One region of the Stenotrophomonas sp. LC732 genome, then DNA from elsewhere that is predicted to be linked to it. Evidence: predicted binding sites of a transcription regulator. Region 1 holds the regulator's gene; the other holds the start of a gene.
What was found. The regulator FliA, encoded in region 1, starts transcription of late flagellar genes. The targets are predictions, from matches to a motif close to TAAAGTTTNNCNNNCNNNGGCCGATAA.

Region 1 (7,412 bases):
CATCGATGCGCCGTACCAGCGCTGGAACTGGACGCGCAAGCTGAAGATGACCCGCGAGGAACTGCGCCGGGAAATGAAGGAAAGCGAGGGCAGCCCCGAGGTGAAGGGCCGCATCCGCCAGCTGCAGCAGCAGATGGCCAACCGCCGGATGATGGAGGCGGTGCCCACTGCCGACGTGGTGGTGGTCAACCCCACCCACTACGCGGTGGCCCTGAAGTACGAGGGCGGCGCCATGAACGCCCCCACCGTGGTCGCGCTGGGCGTGGACGAAACCGCCCTGCGCATCCGTGAAGTGGCCGACGGCAACAAGGTGGCGATCGTCTCCGCCCCGCCTTTGGCACGCGCCTTGTATCGGGAAGGCCAACTCGGAAAGGAAATCCCCGTGAGACTGTATTCGGCCGTCGCCCAGGTCCTGTCCTACGTCTACCAGCTGCGCGCCTGGCGCACTGGCCCGATGCCGGACGCCCCGCACATCCAGGTGGATGAATTCGGCAAGGGAGGCCGCCCGTGAGCGCCCAGCCCTCCGCCGGTTTCAACACCCGCCGCGCCCTGGAAATGATCCGCCAGGGCCTTGGCGCGCCGCTGATCGTGCTGGCCCTGCTGGCCATGGTCGTGGTGCCGCTGGCCGCGCCGGTGCTCGATGCGCTGTTCACCTTCAACATCGCCATCTCGCTGATGGTGCTGCTGGCGGTGGTCTACGTGAAGCGCCCGCTGGACTTCACCATCTTCCCGATCGTGCTGCTGATCACCACCATGCTGCGGCTGGCGCTGAACGTGGCCTCCACCCGCGTGATCCTGCTGAACGGCCAGAACGGCCATGATGCCGCGGGCAAGGTCATCGCCGCCTTCGGTGAATTCGTGATCGGCGGCAACTATGCGGTCGGCATCGTGGTGTTCGCGATCCTGACCATCATCAATTTCGTGGTCATTACCAAGGGTGCCGGCCGCGTTTCGGAAGTGACCGCGCGCTTCATCCTGGACGCGATGCCCGGCAAGCAGATGGCGATCGACGCCGACCTCAACGCCGGTTTGCTGACGCGTGAAGAAGCCAAGCTGCGCCGCGAGGAAGTGCGTGAGGAAGCCGACTTCTACGGTGCGATGGACGGCGCCAGCAAGTTCATCCGCGGCGATGCCATTGCCGGCATCCTGATCCTGTTCATCAACATGCTCGGCGGCCTGGCCGTGGGCGTGCTGCAGCATGGCATGCCGTTCGGCGAAGCCGCCGCCACCTACACCCTGCTGTCGATCGGTGACGGCCTGGTAGCGCAGCTGCCGGCCCTGCTGGTCTCCAGCGCCGTGGCCATGCTGGTTACCCGCGCCTCGCGCTCGCAGGACATGGCCCAGGCCATGACCGGCCAGGTGTTCGGCCAGTACCGTGCGCTGGCGATCACCGCCGGCATCATCGGCGTGGTCGGCCTGGTGCCGGGCATGCCCAACGTCGCTTTCCTGACGCTGGCCGCGATCCTCGGCTTCATCGCCTGGAAGCTGTACCGCAAGGGCAAGGCGCCGGCTGCCGATGCGGCAGGCGGTGGCACCGATGCCGCCGCACTCAACGCACTCGGCCGCCCGGCCGCACCGGCACCGACTGCCGAACTGAGCTGGGACGAACTGCGCCCGGTCGATCCGCTGGGCCTGGAGGTCGGCTACCGGCTGATCCCGCTGGTGGACAGCAACCAGGGCGGCGAACTGATGGCGCGCATCAAGGGCGTGCGCCGCAAGCTGACCCAGGATGTCGGCTTCCTGATCCCGTCGGTGCACATCCGCGACAACCTGGAACTGCCGGCCAACGGCTACCGCGTGCTGGTGCACGGCGTGCCGGTGGCCACCGCCGAGATCCACCCCGACCGCGAGCTGGCGCTGGACCCGGGCAGCGCGCTCGGCGCGCTGGAAGGCATCGCCGGCAAGGACCCCGCATTCGGCCTGGACGCCACCTGGATCCAGCCGCACCAGCGCGCCCAGGCCGAAACGCTGGGCTACACCGTGGTCGATCCGGCCACCGTGGTCGCCACCCATCTGTCGCACCTGATCCGTGAGCACGCGCCGGAACTGCTCGGCCACGAAGAAGTGCAGCACCTGCTGGCCAACCTGGCCAAGAGCGCGCCCAAGCTCGTCGAAGATCTGACGCCGAAGGCGTTGCCGCTGTCGGCGGTGGTGCGCGTGCTGCAGAACCTGCTGGTCGAGCGCATTCCGATCCGCCAGCTGCGCAAGATCGCGGAGGCACTGGTCGAACATGCGCCCAGCAGCCAGGACCCGGCCGTGCTGACCGCCGCTGTTCGCACCGCACTGGGCCGCTTCATCGTGCAGGAGATCGCCGGAATGTCGGCGGAGCTGCCGGTATTCACCCTCAACCCGCAATTGGAACGTGTCTTGCAGGAGTCCACGCAGGGCAACGGCGCCGCGCTGGAACCCGGACTCGCTGAGCGACTGCACCAGAGCCTGGCCGAATGTGTCAGCAAGCAGGAAGCCCGCAACGAGCCCGCGGTCGTGCTGGTACCTGGCCCGGTGCGCGCCGCGCTGGCCCGCCTGGTCCGCCACAGCGTTCCGTCGCTGTCGGTCCTGGCCTACAGCGAGGTGCCGGAGGACAAGCGCCTGAAGCTGGTCGGAACGATCAGCTGACGCCGCCCTGCGATGCGCCAGAAAACAGACACCACTTTCGAACCAACGCAACAGACAGATACCAAGGGGAACCCGCACCGTGCAGACCACCGACCACCCGAGTTCTCCGACCGCCACCCCGCCGTCTTCGCCCCGTGACCACAGCATGAAAATCAAACGATTCGTCGCCGCCGACATGCGCTCGGCCATGAACCTGGTGCGCAAGGAACATGGTCCTGACGCCGTGATCCTGTCCAACCGCCGGATCGAGGAAGGCATCGAGATCGTCGCCGCCGCCAACTACGACGAGAGCGCCGTGCAGCGTGCACTGGAAGCCTCGCGCCGTGACGTCGCACCGCCGCCGGCACCCAAGCCGCGCACCGCCGCCGACGCGGTGATCGCCGCCGTCACCCGCCGCCGCAGCAGCACCCCGGCGCCGGAACCGGTCGCGGCCACCACCTCGGCAGTGGCCGCCCTCGCCCGCGCCGCCGTCGGTGCCACCGGCCGCACCCTGGACAGCGCCGACGAGATCGTGCCGACCCGGGGCAGCACCGGCTTCGCCGCCACCCTGGCCCGCGCCGCCGTCAACGAACCGGCACCGCCGGACCAGATCTTCGCCCCGTTCGCCGAGGCCATCGTTGCACCGGCCGCCACCGTGCCGGCCAACCGCGCGCGCTTCCAGATCGACCCGCCGCACGAGGCGCATCACGAAAGCGTGGCCCCGGCCGTGCTGCCGCCGCCGCTGCCGACCGCTGCCGTGATCGACGCGCAGCCCGGGATCGCCGCCAGCGAACCGGCAGCGGTCGAAGCCGCTATCGAGGCCAGCCCGGCCCCCATGCTGGCCCCGGCACCGACGCTGACCGTGGTTGCCCAGGACGACGCCGAGATCCGCCAGCTGCGCCAGGAAGTGGCCGGCATGCGCCAGGTGATCGAGCGCGAGATGAACCGCTTCACCGATGAGCGCCTGCGTGGCAGCCCGGTGCGCGCCACCGCGCTGGACCTGATGGACGAGTACGGTTTCGACGCCGGGCTGGCCCGCGACGTGGCCATGCAGATCCCGCTGGAAACCGAAGCCCATCGTGGCCGCGGCCTGATGCTGGGGCTGATCTCGCGCAAGCTGCCGATCGCCCCGGTCGACCCGCTGGAAGAAGGCGGCGTGATCGCGCTGGTCGGCCCGACCGGCGCCGGCAAGACCACCACCATCGCCAAGCTGGCCTCGCGCTTCGCCGAGAAGCACGCCCCGCGTGACGTCGCCCTGGTCACCACCGACACCACCCGCATCGGCGCCCGTGAACAGCTGTATGGCTACGGCCGCCAGCTCGGCATCGCCGTGCACGAGGCCAACAGCGGCACCGACCTGGACCAGCTGCTGGAACGCCTGAAGGACTACAAGCTGGTGCTGATCGATACCGCCGGCCTGGGCCCGCGCGACCGTGCCCTGGCCGCCCAGCTGCAGTGGCTGCGCGCCGCGCGCCAGGTGCGCACCCTGCTGGTGCTGCCGGCCAACACCAGCTTCGGCGACATGGACGAGGTGGTGCGCCGCTTCGGTGCGGCCAACCTGCAGGGCCTGGTGCTGAGCAAGCTGGACGAGACCGGCCGCTTCGGCAACGCCCTGTCGGTGGCCGTGGACCACGCCCTGCCGATCACCTGGGTGACCGATGGCCAGGACGTCCCGGAGGACCTGCACCGGGCCAGTGCAGCCAATCTTGTACTTCGCCTTGAAGATTTGCGCCGAGCGGCCGATATGCCCTGCAACCCGGAGTTGAACCATGCCGTCGCGTGAGTACGCCAAGCTGACCAAGACCTTCCCGCTGTCGGCCACCCGCAGCGAGCCGCTCGGCCCTGTGCGCACCATCGCGGTGACCGGCGGCAAGGGCGGCGTGGGCAAGACGAATGTGTCCGCCAACCTGGCGGTGGCGCTGGCCGGCATGGGCAAGCGCACGCTGCTGCTGGACGCCGACCTGGGCCTGGCCAACATCGACGTGATCCTGGGCTTGAACCCCACCTTTACGCTGGCCGACCTGGTGGCCGGCCGCTGCTCGCTGGACGACGTCATCGTCGAAGGCCCGAACGGCGTGCTGGTGGTCCCGGCCGCTTCCGGCCGCCGGCACATGGCCGAGCTGGCCCCGGCCGAGCATGTCGGCCTGGTCAACGTGTTCTCCGAACTGGAACGCGAGCTGGACATCATGGTGGTCGATACCGCCGCCGGCATCACCGACGGCGTGCTGACCTTCTGCCAGGCCGCGCAGGACACCGTGGTGGTGGTCTGTGACGAACCGGCCTCGATCACCGACGCCTACGCACTGATCAAGGTGCTGTCGCGCGAGCGCGGCGTGGACCGCGTCCAGGTGGTGGCCAACATGGTGCGCGACCCGAACGAGGGCCGCGTGCTGTACGAGAAGCTGACCCGCGTCTGCGAGAAGTTCCTCGCCGATGTCTCGCTGAACTACCTGGGCTGCGTGCCGCAGGATGACTGGCTGCGCCTGTCGGTGCAGCGCCAGCAGCCGGTGGTGAAGGCCTATCCGTCCAGCCCGTCGGCGCTGGCGATCACCGAGATCGCACGCCGCACCGCGCGCTGGCAGGCACCGACCGAACCGCGCGGTGGCGTCGAGTTCTTCCTCGAACGCATCCTCAAGCAGCGTGGGGTGGCCGCATGAAAGGCGCAGCCCACCAGTACAGGGAAGTCCAGCGCTCGGCGGCCAACGAGGTCATCGCCCAGCATTCGGACCTGGTGCGACGCATCGCCCACCACCTGGCCGCGCGCCTGCCGGCCAGCGTCGAAGTCGATGATCTGATCCAGGCCGGCATGATGGGCCTGATCGAAGCCTCGCGCAGCTACGACGCCGACCAGGGCGCCTCGTTCGAGACCTATGCCTCGATCCGCATCCGCGGCTCGATGATCGACGAGATCCGCCGTGGCGACTGGGTGCCGCGCTCGGTGCACCGCCGTGCACGCGACGCCGCCGCCACCATCCGCCGCCTGGAACAGAGCACGGGCCGTGCCGCCAGCGCCACCGAAGTGGCCGCCGCGATGGAGATGCCGCTGCCGGAATACCTGCGCCTGATGGAAGACGCCGCACGTGGCCAGGTGCTGAGCCTGGAGTCGCGCATCGAAGACCAGGGCGAACTGGATACCGTCGCCCAGGGCGGCCCGACTCCACAACAGGTGCTGGAGCGCGGCGAGTTCGGCCGTGAGCTGGGCAAGGCCATCGGCCACCTGCCCGAGCGCGAACAGCTGGTGCTCTCGCTGTACTACGAGCAGGAGCTGAACCTGAAGGAGATCGGCGCGGTGCTCGGCGTGAGCGAGTCGCGGGTCTGCCAGATCCATGGCCAGGCCGTGCTGCGCCTGCGCGGCCGCCTGAAGATTTTCGAGGCCGTCGACGCCGGCCTGGAAGAATGAACATCCCCGAGGCGACTGCCCCCGGCCGCCCGGAATGAACAACAAAGGAACTCTGCTTTGAACAAGAACATGCGCATCCTCATCGTCGACGACTTCTCGACCATGCGTCGAATCGTCAAGAACCTGCTGGGCGATCTGGGCTTCACCAACACCGCCGAAGCCGAGGACGGGCATGCCGCGCTGTCGCTGCTGCAGAGCCAGCCCTTCGATTTCGTCGTCACCGACTGGAACATGCCGGTGATGACCGGCATCGAACTGCTCAAGGCGATCCGTGCCGACGCCAAGCTGAAGACCCTGCCCGTGCTGATGGTCACCGCCGAAGCCAAGCGCGAGCAGATCATCGAAGCGGCCCAGAACGGCGTGAACGGCTACATCATCAAGCCGTTCACCGCGCAGACGCTGGAAGAGAAGCTGGGCAAGATCTTCGAACGCCTGGCGGCCAGCGCCTGATGGATACCACGGTCGACAAGAACGCCCTCGCCCTGCGCCTGCAGGAAGCCCTGGATGCCCTGGAGTCCGGTGACGAAGCCGCCTGGCGGCAACGCATCGACGGACTGGTCGCGCTGCGCACGCAGCCGATGATGAGCGGCCTCTCGCGGCTGGCCCGCGAGCTGGGGCAGGCCCTGGGCGAACTGCCGACCGTGCCCAGCGAGGCCGGCGAACTGGACGATGCGTGCGCACGCCTGGACCACGTGGTGGCGATGACCGAACAGGCCACCCACCGCACCCTGGACCTGGCCGAGGAATGCCGCAGCCTGACCGAGCAGCTGCGCGCCGAAGGCCTGCAGCCAGGCCAGGACGCGCAGCTGGAGCGCATCCGCCACAACCTGACCGAGATCGCCCTGACCCAGAGCTACCAGGACCTGACCGGGCAGATCATCCGTCGCGTGGTCGGCATCGTCCGCCGCGTGCATGAAGGCTTCGGCGCGCTCGGCCTGCCGCCGGAACAGCATCGCACCGACCCGGAACTGGCCGGGCCGGCACTGAAGGGACTGGACCGCCACGCGGTCTCGCAGAACGACGCCGACGACCTGTTGTCGGATCTGGGGCTGTAAGCATGAGCGCGGTATCCGACGACATCACTGCCGATTTCATCATCGAGGCACAGGAAATCCTGGATCGCCTCGGCGAACAGCTGGTGTCGCTGGAGCAGGCACCGCAGGACACCGAACAGCTCAACGCGGTGTTCCGGGGCTACCACACGCTCAAGGGCGGCGCGGGTTTCCTCGGTGTCACCGCCATGGTCGAGCTGTGCCACGCCGCTGAAGAGGCGCTGGGCGCTGCACGTGCCGGCCAGGCCGTGCTGCAGGCCCATCACTTCGACGCCGCCCAGCAATCGCTGGACTACCTGCAGTCGATGCTCGATGCCGTGTCTTCCGGCACCGAGCCGGGCTATGCACCGCCGGACCTGATCGCC
Region 2 (7,412 bases), 860 kb from region 1:
GACGATAGCCTGCATCAAGTTTCAAATTGCAACTACACCATGAGCGCATCGATGTCCCGCCCATTGCTGACCCTGCTCGCGGTCGCGGCCGGCGCCAGCGTTGCCAACGTCTATTACGCGCAACCGCTGCTGGATCGGCTGGCACAGGCCTTCGCACTGGACCGTGCCGTGGCGGGCGCAGTGTTGGCGGCAACCCAGGCCGGCAGTGTGCTGGCATTGCTGGGCCTGCTGCCGCTCGCCGATCGCGGTGACCGGCGACGCCTGCTGCGGATGCAGTTGATGGCGCTGGTGCTGGCCCTGCTGTGGCTGGCAGCGGCACGCACGGCCGGTTGGCTGTTGTCGGGCATGCTGCTGGCCGGGCTGTTGGGCACCGCGCTGACCCAGGGCTTGATCGCCTATGCCGCCACGCTTGCGCCGCCCGAGCAGCGCGGGCGCCTGGTGGGCGTGGTGCAGGGCGGCGTGTTCATCGGCCTGTTGCTGGCGCGCGTTGTATCGGGCGCGGTCGCGGCCACCGTCGGCTGGCGGGCGGTCTATCTGCTGTCGGCAGCGCTGATGGCGGCCCTGGCCGTGCTGCTGTGGCGGCGTCTGCCGGCGGTGCCGGTGCCGGCGGTACCACCGCGCTGGCGCGAACTGCTGGGTTCGATGCTGGGCATGCTGCGCCGGGACCGCGCGCTGCGCGAGCGTGGGCCGCTGGCATTGCTGCTGTTTGCTGGCCTCAACGTGTTCTGGGCGGCGGTGCCGCTGCCGCTGTCGGCGCCGCCGTTGCAGTGGTCCACCGCGGCCATCGGCGCACTGGGCCTGGCCGGCGTAGTGGGCGCCTTGATGGCGGCGCGGGTCGGGCACTGGATGGACCGTGGTTTCGCCGGTCGGGTCAGTCTTGGCGCGTTGCTGCTGATGCTGGCCGCGTGGTGGCCGCTGCTGGGCCTGCCGCAGTCGCTGTCGTTGCTGCTGCTGGGCGTGATCGTGCTCGACCTCGGTGGGCAGGCACTGCACGTATCGAACCAGGCGCTGCTGCTGCGTGCGCCGGCAGAACAGCATGGACGCCTGGTGGCGTTGTACATGCTGTTCTATGCAGTGGGCAGTGGTGCCGGTGCGGCTGCCGGGCCCTGGATGCAGGCCCGGCATGGCTGGCCTGCGGTGTGCCTGCTGGGTGCAGGCATCGCGGCACTGGCGCTGCTGTGGTGGGCAGCATGGCGGGTGGTGGCGTCCAATGCATCGGCTGGCGGGCGAACCGGTAGAGTCGACTGTCGGTAGAGTCGACTGTCAGTCGACTGCTCTTCGCCCCGCGTGCGAAAAATCCCGCGCTGCGTGCGATAGTCGACCAGCGGTCGACTCTACCTGTCCTGTCCTCATCGCTGCAGTGCACGCCGTCCCGGTGCTTCCTCAAGGTCCGCGCTGGCCACTACCACGCGGTTGCGGCCGCTGCGCTTGGCCTCGTACATCGCCGCATCGGCCCGTGCCATCAGCCGCTCGTAGTCCGGGTGGCCGTCATGGCCGGCTACGCCGATGCTGGCGGTCAGTGCCAGTACCTGGCCGTTGGCCAATGCCACCGGTGACTGCGCGATCTGCCGCCGCAGGCTTTCGGCGATCACCGCGGCCTGTGATTCGCTGGCCGCGACCAGCACCACCACGAACTCCTCGCCGCCATAGCGGAACAGGTAGTCACTGCCGCGGGTCAGCTGGCCGAGCAGGCCGGCGACGTGCTGCAGCGCGCGGTCCCCGGCGTCGTGGCCGTGGCCGTCGTTGATCGCCTTGAAGTGATCCAGGTCGAGCAGCAGCAGCGAGAACGGCGTGCGGTTGCGCGTGGCCAGCTCGATCTCCCGGCGCAGCACGGTAGGCAGGAAGCGGCGGTTGAGCAGGTTGGTCAGCGCATCGCTGCCGGCATCCAGCTCGCCGATGCGCTCGAACAGCAGCGTCATCAGGGTGCGGATGGCGGCCAGGTCCTCGCGGATGGCCGGCAGCACCGCCAGTCGTTGTGCCGGGGCATCGTTGCTCGCCCGCTGCAGGTTGCTGTCGATGCGGGCCATCAGCTGGCCGACCTGCCGGGTCTCGCTGCTCTCGCCGAAGCTGGGGATGCCCTTGTGGGTGAACCACAGGCCGAACTCGGAAGTGGCCAGGCTGGCGCTGTCGCTGGCCTGTACGTGGCCAGCGAGCGCGTAGAGCAGGGCGTTCTCCCAGTCCAGCAGCAGTGCGCGCTGGCGTTCGCGTTCGGTGCCGACGTTCTGCACCAGCGAGAACAGCCGGTACGCCGCATCGGCACGGGTCGAACGCTCGCGTGCATGGGTGTAAGCCAGGGTCATGCCTTCCATGGCGATGTCCATGACCGCGCTGAGGCAGTCGATGGCGGCGAACGCAGTGGCACTGTCGGGCGCGTCGTCGTGCAGTCGCACGAACAGTTCGTGCTTGAGCACGCGCGCGCCGCGGGTGACCAGGTCGACCGGAATACCGACCCGGGCATGCACATCGCCGATCACCCGCTGCGAGGCAACGGCGCCGGCAATATCGTCGGCATTGGTGGTCAGCAACTGCACCAGCCAGCGCTGCATGGCCGGCTGCAGGCGCTGCTTGACCTGGTCATGGGACAGGAAGCGGCGTGCACGCCCGTCCTGCAGCAGCACTTCGTAGAAGCGTTGGGCCAGCGCCGGCGGGGCATCGGCGGCGGCGGCGTGCAGCAGCGCGGTGGCGGCAGGGCCGGCCTGTTGCAGGCAGTGCTGCCAGGCCTCGGCCAGCGGTTGGCTGGCATCGTCCAGTTGGGGTGGTTCCACGTCGATCTCTGACTGCGTACGGCAAACCACGGGTATCGGCTGCGGTGGCGCACGGTTGATGGCGGGTTGGCCGGTCAGTTTATGCGCGATGCAGGGTTGCACGGCGCGCAAAGCACGTCGGCGCCGCGGCGGCAATGAGTGAACGCATTTGAGAATCACTCGCATTGATGGGAGAATGCGCGCACGGATCGGCCCGCAGGCGACTGCAGCGACGCTCCGCCTCCCCCTCGTCGTTGCCTCAAGCCCTTTGCCAGAGGCCCCGTTGCCCTGCCAGAAGGTCCAGATCATGTCTCCTGCCGTTGTCCTTTCGCCGCGCCCGCTGGCGCTCGCCGTTGCCGCCCTGCTGGCGGGAAGCGCCCTGACCGCCCGGGCTGAAACCGACGCCACCGATATCGACACGGTGCATGTCACCGCCTCGCAGATTGCCCGCCAGGCACTGGGTACCTCGACCATCACCGCCGAGGACATCGCCAAGCGCCCGCCGGCCAACGACATCGCCGAGCTGCTGCGCACCATGCCAGGCGTCAACCTCACCGGCAACAGCGCCTCGGGCCAGTACGGCAACAACCGCCAGATCGACCTGCGTGGCATGGGCCCGGAAAACACCCTGATCCTGGTCGACGGCAAGCGCATCGGTGCGCGTGATGCCGTGCGCATGGGCCGTAGCGGTGAGCGCAATACCCGCGGTGATACCAACTGGGTGCCGGCGGAAATGATCGAGCGCATCGAAGTGCTGCGCGGCCCTGCGGCGGCACGCTATGGCTCCGGTGCGTCCGGCGGCGTGGTCAACATCATCACCAAGCGCCCGACCGGCGACCTGACCGGAGCGGTCGACCTGTATGGCCTGGTGCCCGAGCACAGCGCCGAAGGCGGCAGCGAGCGCGTCGGCCTGCAGCTGAGCGGGCCGATGACCGACACCCTGTCGTTCCGCCTGTACGGCAACCTCAACAAGACCGACGCCGACTCACTGGACCTCAACCGCCAGTACGCCACCAACCCGAACGCGGTGCCACCGGCTGGCCGCGAGGGTGTCAAGAACCGCGACGTCAACGCGTTGCTGCGCTGGGACATCACCACCGACCAGGTGGTGGAGTTCGAAGCCGGCACCAGCCGCCAGGGCAACATCTACGCCGGTGACCGCGCGGTCAGCACTACCGGTACCTCGACCGGCGTTGACCTGGCGGCGCTGGCCGAAGGCGAAGCGGAAACCAACCGCATGTACCGCAACACCGGCGCGATCACCCATCGCGGCCGCTGGGGCGACGTGACCTCGCGGGTGACCGCCGCGGTGGAAGCGGTCAACAACTCGCGCATCAATGAAGGCCTGGCCGGTGGCCCGGAAGGCAGCTTCAACGGCACCGACTGGTCGACCTCGCGCCTGCGCAACTACCAGCTGGATGGCGAAGTGAGCTTCCCGACCTCGCTGGGCAGCGCCGAGAACATCTGGACGTTGGGCTTTGAATACCTGGACAGCCGCCTGACCGACCCGTACTCGATGAGCCAGTCCAGCAGCAGCGGCGGCGGTATCCCGGGGCTGTCGGCCGATCGCGCGCGGGGCAAGGCCGACGCGCAGACCACCGCAGTGTTCGTCGAAGACAACATCTACCTGGGTGAGCGCTGGATCGTCACCCCGGGCCTGCGCTTCGACCACCACAGCCAGTTCGGCAACAACACCAGCCCCAGCCTCAATGCGCAGTTCCGCATCAACAGCGACTGGGTGGTGAAGGGCGGCATCGCCCGCGCGTTCAAGGCGCCGAACCTGTACCAGTCCAATCCGGACTATCTGTACTACACCCGTGGCAACGGCTGCCCGAATGCACTGCCGAGCCTGGGTGCCGGTTGCTACATGCGCGGCAACGCGGACCTGAAGGCGGAAACCAGCCTGAACAAGGAACTGGGCATCGAGTGGGCACCGCAGAGCGGCTGGCAGGCCTCGTTGACCTACTTCCACAACGACTACAAGGACAAGATCCAGGCCGGCTACACCCAGATTGGCCTGACCGCCGACACCAAGGGCCGCATCTTCCGCTGGGAGAACGCGCCCAAGGCGATCGTGCAGGGGCTTGAAGGCAACCTGGTGATCCCGCTGCTGGGCGAGCAGGGCAACCGCCTGAAATGGAGCAACAACTTCACCTACATGGTGGAAAACGAGAACAAGAGCACCGGCCAGCCGCTGTCGGTGATCCCGAAGTACACCGTCAACACGATGCTGGACTGGCAGGCCACCGACAAGCTGTCGGTGCTGCTGACCGGCACGTTCTACGGCAAGCAGGAACCGGCCACCGCCAACATCAACAATGATCCGCGCTGCACCGGCAGCTGCGATCCCTCGATCGCGCTGCAGGACCGCGGTGCCTACAACATCTGGGGCGTGAGCGCGCGCTACAGGGTGACCGGGACCGTCAGCTTCGGCTTCGGCGTCAACAACCTGGCCGACAAGCGCCTGTTCCGCGAGGCCAACAGCAGCGATGCCGGTGCGGCGACCTACAACGAACCGGGCCGCGCCTACTGGGCCAGCCTGCGCTTCGGGTTCTGACCGCACGCGGACGCCGGTCCGCTGCGGTCGCCAGGCCAGGCCAGGCGCTGCCGGCCACGCTCCGGTAGCGCCGGGCCTTGCCCGGCGACACCGGCGCCGCGTGCCTGCAATGTTATAAACACCGTAATAGTCTCCCCCGCCAGCACGGCGTAGCCTGCACCGCATCGCAAAGGAGCTGTTGCCATGGGCCACGACCACGATCACCTGCCATCCCAGATCCGCCACGAGAAACCCTTGTGGTGGGCGCTCGGCCTGACCTCCACCTTCCTCGTCATCGAGGTGGTGGGCGCGTTCTGGACCAACAGCCTGGCGCTGCTGTCCGACGCGGCACACATGGCCACCGATGCACTGGCACTGATGATCGCGCTGGTCGCGGTGCGGTTGAGCCGACGCCCGCCGGACGCGCGCCGCACCTACGGCTATGCACGCCTGGAAGCGCTGGGCGCGATGATCAACGGCGCCATGCTGTTCGTGGTCGCCGCCTACATCCTGTGGGAGGCGATCGGTCGTTTCCGCGAACCGCAGGAGATCGCATCTTCGGGCATGCTGGTGATCGCCGCCGCAGGCCTGGTCATCAACCTGATCTCGATGCGCCTGCTGCAGGCCGGCAGCGGCGAGAGCCTGAACGTGAAGGGCGCCTACCTGGAAGTGTGGGCGGACATGCTTGGCTCGGTGGCGGTGATCGCCGGTGCGTTGTTGATCAAGTGGACCGGCTGGAAGCCGATCGACCCGATCCTGGCGGTGCTGATCGGCCTGTGGGTACTGCCGCGCACCTACGTGCTGATGCGCGAGGCGATCAACGTGCTGCTGGAAGGCGTGCCCAAGGGCATGGACGTGGCCAAGGTGCGCGACAGCCTGTCCGGTCATGCTGCGGTGCTGGACGTGCATGACCTGCATGTGTGGGCGCTGGCCTCCAGCACGCCGGCGCTGACCGCGCACATCGTGATGCGCGACGGCACCGACGCCGATGCGCTGCGCCGTGAGCTGGGCGGGCGCCTGCACGATGACTTCGGCATCGAGCACGTGACGCTGCAGATCGAAGCGGACCACTGTGGTGAAGCCTGCGCTGGACCGGCGTCGGCCAAGGGCGGCGCGCAGCAGGGCCATGAAGGCCACGACCACGGTGAGGACGCGCAGGGCCATCGCGGCCACGTGCATCATTGAATGAAAATGAAAGCCGCACCGGGGAATGCCCGGTGCGGTCATTCGTCGCGTCGCGAGGCCAGCCGATCCGCCAGCCGGGTCGGTTCCGGCAGCCGGTAACCGCGCAGCGTGCGCTGCACCCAGTCCAGCGCGGTATCGGCACTGACCCGATGGCCGCCGGCCACGAACAGCGGCTTGCAGCGCACCTTGCTGCGCAGCACCCAGCCCAGTTGTTCGTCGCCATCCTGCAGCGGCGCATGTGCACCGGCCTCGGCGCCCGGTTCGACGAACCGGCCCACCAGCTTCGACTTGGCCACGCCGATGCTGGGCAGGTCGGTGACCACGCCCAGATGCGCGGCCACGCCCAACCGGCGCGGATGGCTGATGCCATGGCCATCGACGAACACCAGGTCCGGCGTGCGCGGCAGCAGCGCCAGCGCGGCCAGCAGTGCCGGCAGCTCGCGGAAGCTGAGCAGGCCGGGGATGTAGGGCATCACCGTGGGGATGCGCGCGATCTCCTGCGCCACGGGCTTCAGCGTCTCCACGTCCAGCAGTACCGCCGCGGCGCGGGTGATGGCGCCGTCGTCTTCAAAGCCAACATCCAGCCCGGCCAGCCAACGGACGTCGCGTGGCAGGCGGTCCTGGCGCTCCACGCGGCCGGCCAGCTGGAGCTGCTGCGCGCGTGCCGCGGAGACGCTGCCTTCCCAACATCCGGGATCGATCACCGTATTCATCGGTCACAGCATCGCACGGGCGGCGCCACGGCCCGGTGAGCGGCGGCCGGGCTACAATGGCGGCCTGCCTTTCCTCGCGTTGGAGACCCTGCAGTGACCCGTAAACTCGTACTGTTGCGCCATGGCCAGAGCCAGTGGAACCTGGACAACCGCTTCACCGGCTGGGTCGATGTCGACCTGACCGAGCAGGGGCGCCGGGAAGCGGCCGCCGCCGGTCGCCTGATGCGCGAGGAA

Region 2: a site for FliA is predicted at 2,798-2,824, ahead of ACT6SE_RS05550 (GGDEF domain-containing protein). Genes of this name have one in related genera too.

What each region holds. Positions count from the first base shown of each region.
Region 1 covers NZ_CP199214.1:2,004,075-2,011,486, reverse strand. Annotated here, with positions in the region: gene flhB (flagellar biosynthesis protein FlhB) at 1-511, shown strand, start outside; gene flhA (flagellar biosynthesis protein FlhA) at 556-2,616, shown strand; gene flhF (flagellar biosynthesis protein FlhF) at 2,762-4,378, shown strand; gene ACT6SE_RS09615 (MinD/ParA family ATP-binding protein) at 4,365-5,252, shown strand; gene ACT6SE_RS09610 (RNA polymerase sigma factor FliA) at 5,249-5,995, shown strand; gene cheY (chemotaxis response regulator CheY) at 6,053-6,445, shown strand; gene ACT6SE_RS09600 (protein phosphatase CheZ) at 6,445-7,050, shown strand; gene ACT6SE_RS09595 (chemotaxis protein CheA) at 7,053-7,412, shown strand, end outside.
Region 2 covers NZ_CP199214.1:1,139,216-1,146,627, forward strand. Annotated here, with positions in the region: gene ACT6SE_RS05545 (MFS transporter) at 52-1,254, shown strand; gene ACT6SE_RS05550 (GGDEF domain-containing protein) at 1,350-2,765, opposite strand; gene ACT6SE_RS05555 (TonB-dependent siderophore receptor) at 3,052-5,301, shown strand; gene ACT6SE_RS05560 (cation diffusion facilitator family transporter) at 5,485-6,465, shown strand; gene nfi (deoxyribonuclease V) at 6,504-7,178, opposite strand; gene gpmA (2,3-diphosphoglycerate-dependent phosphoglycerate mutase) at 7,272-7,412, shown strand, end outside.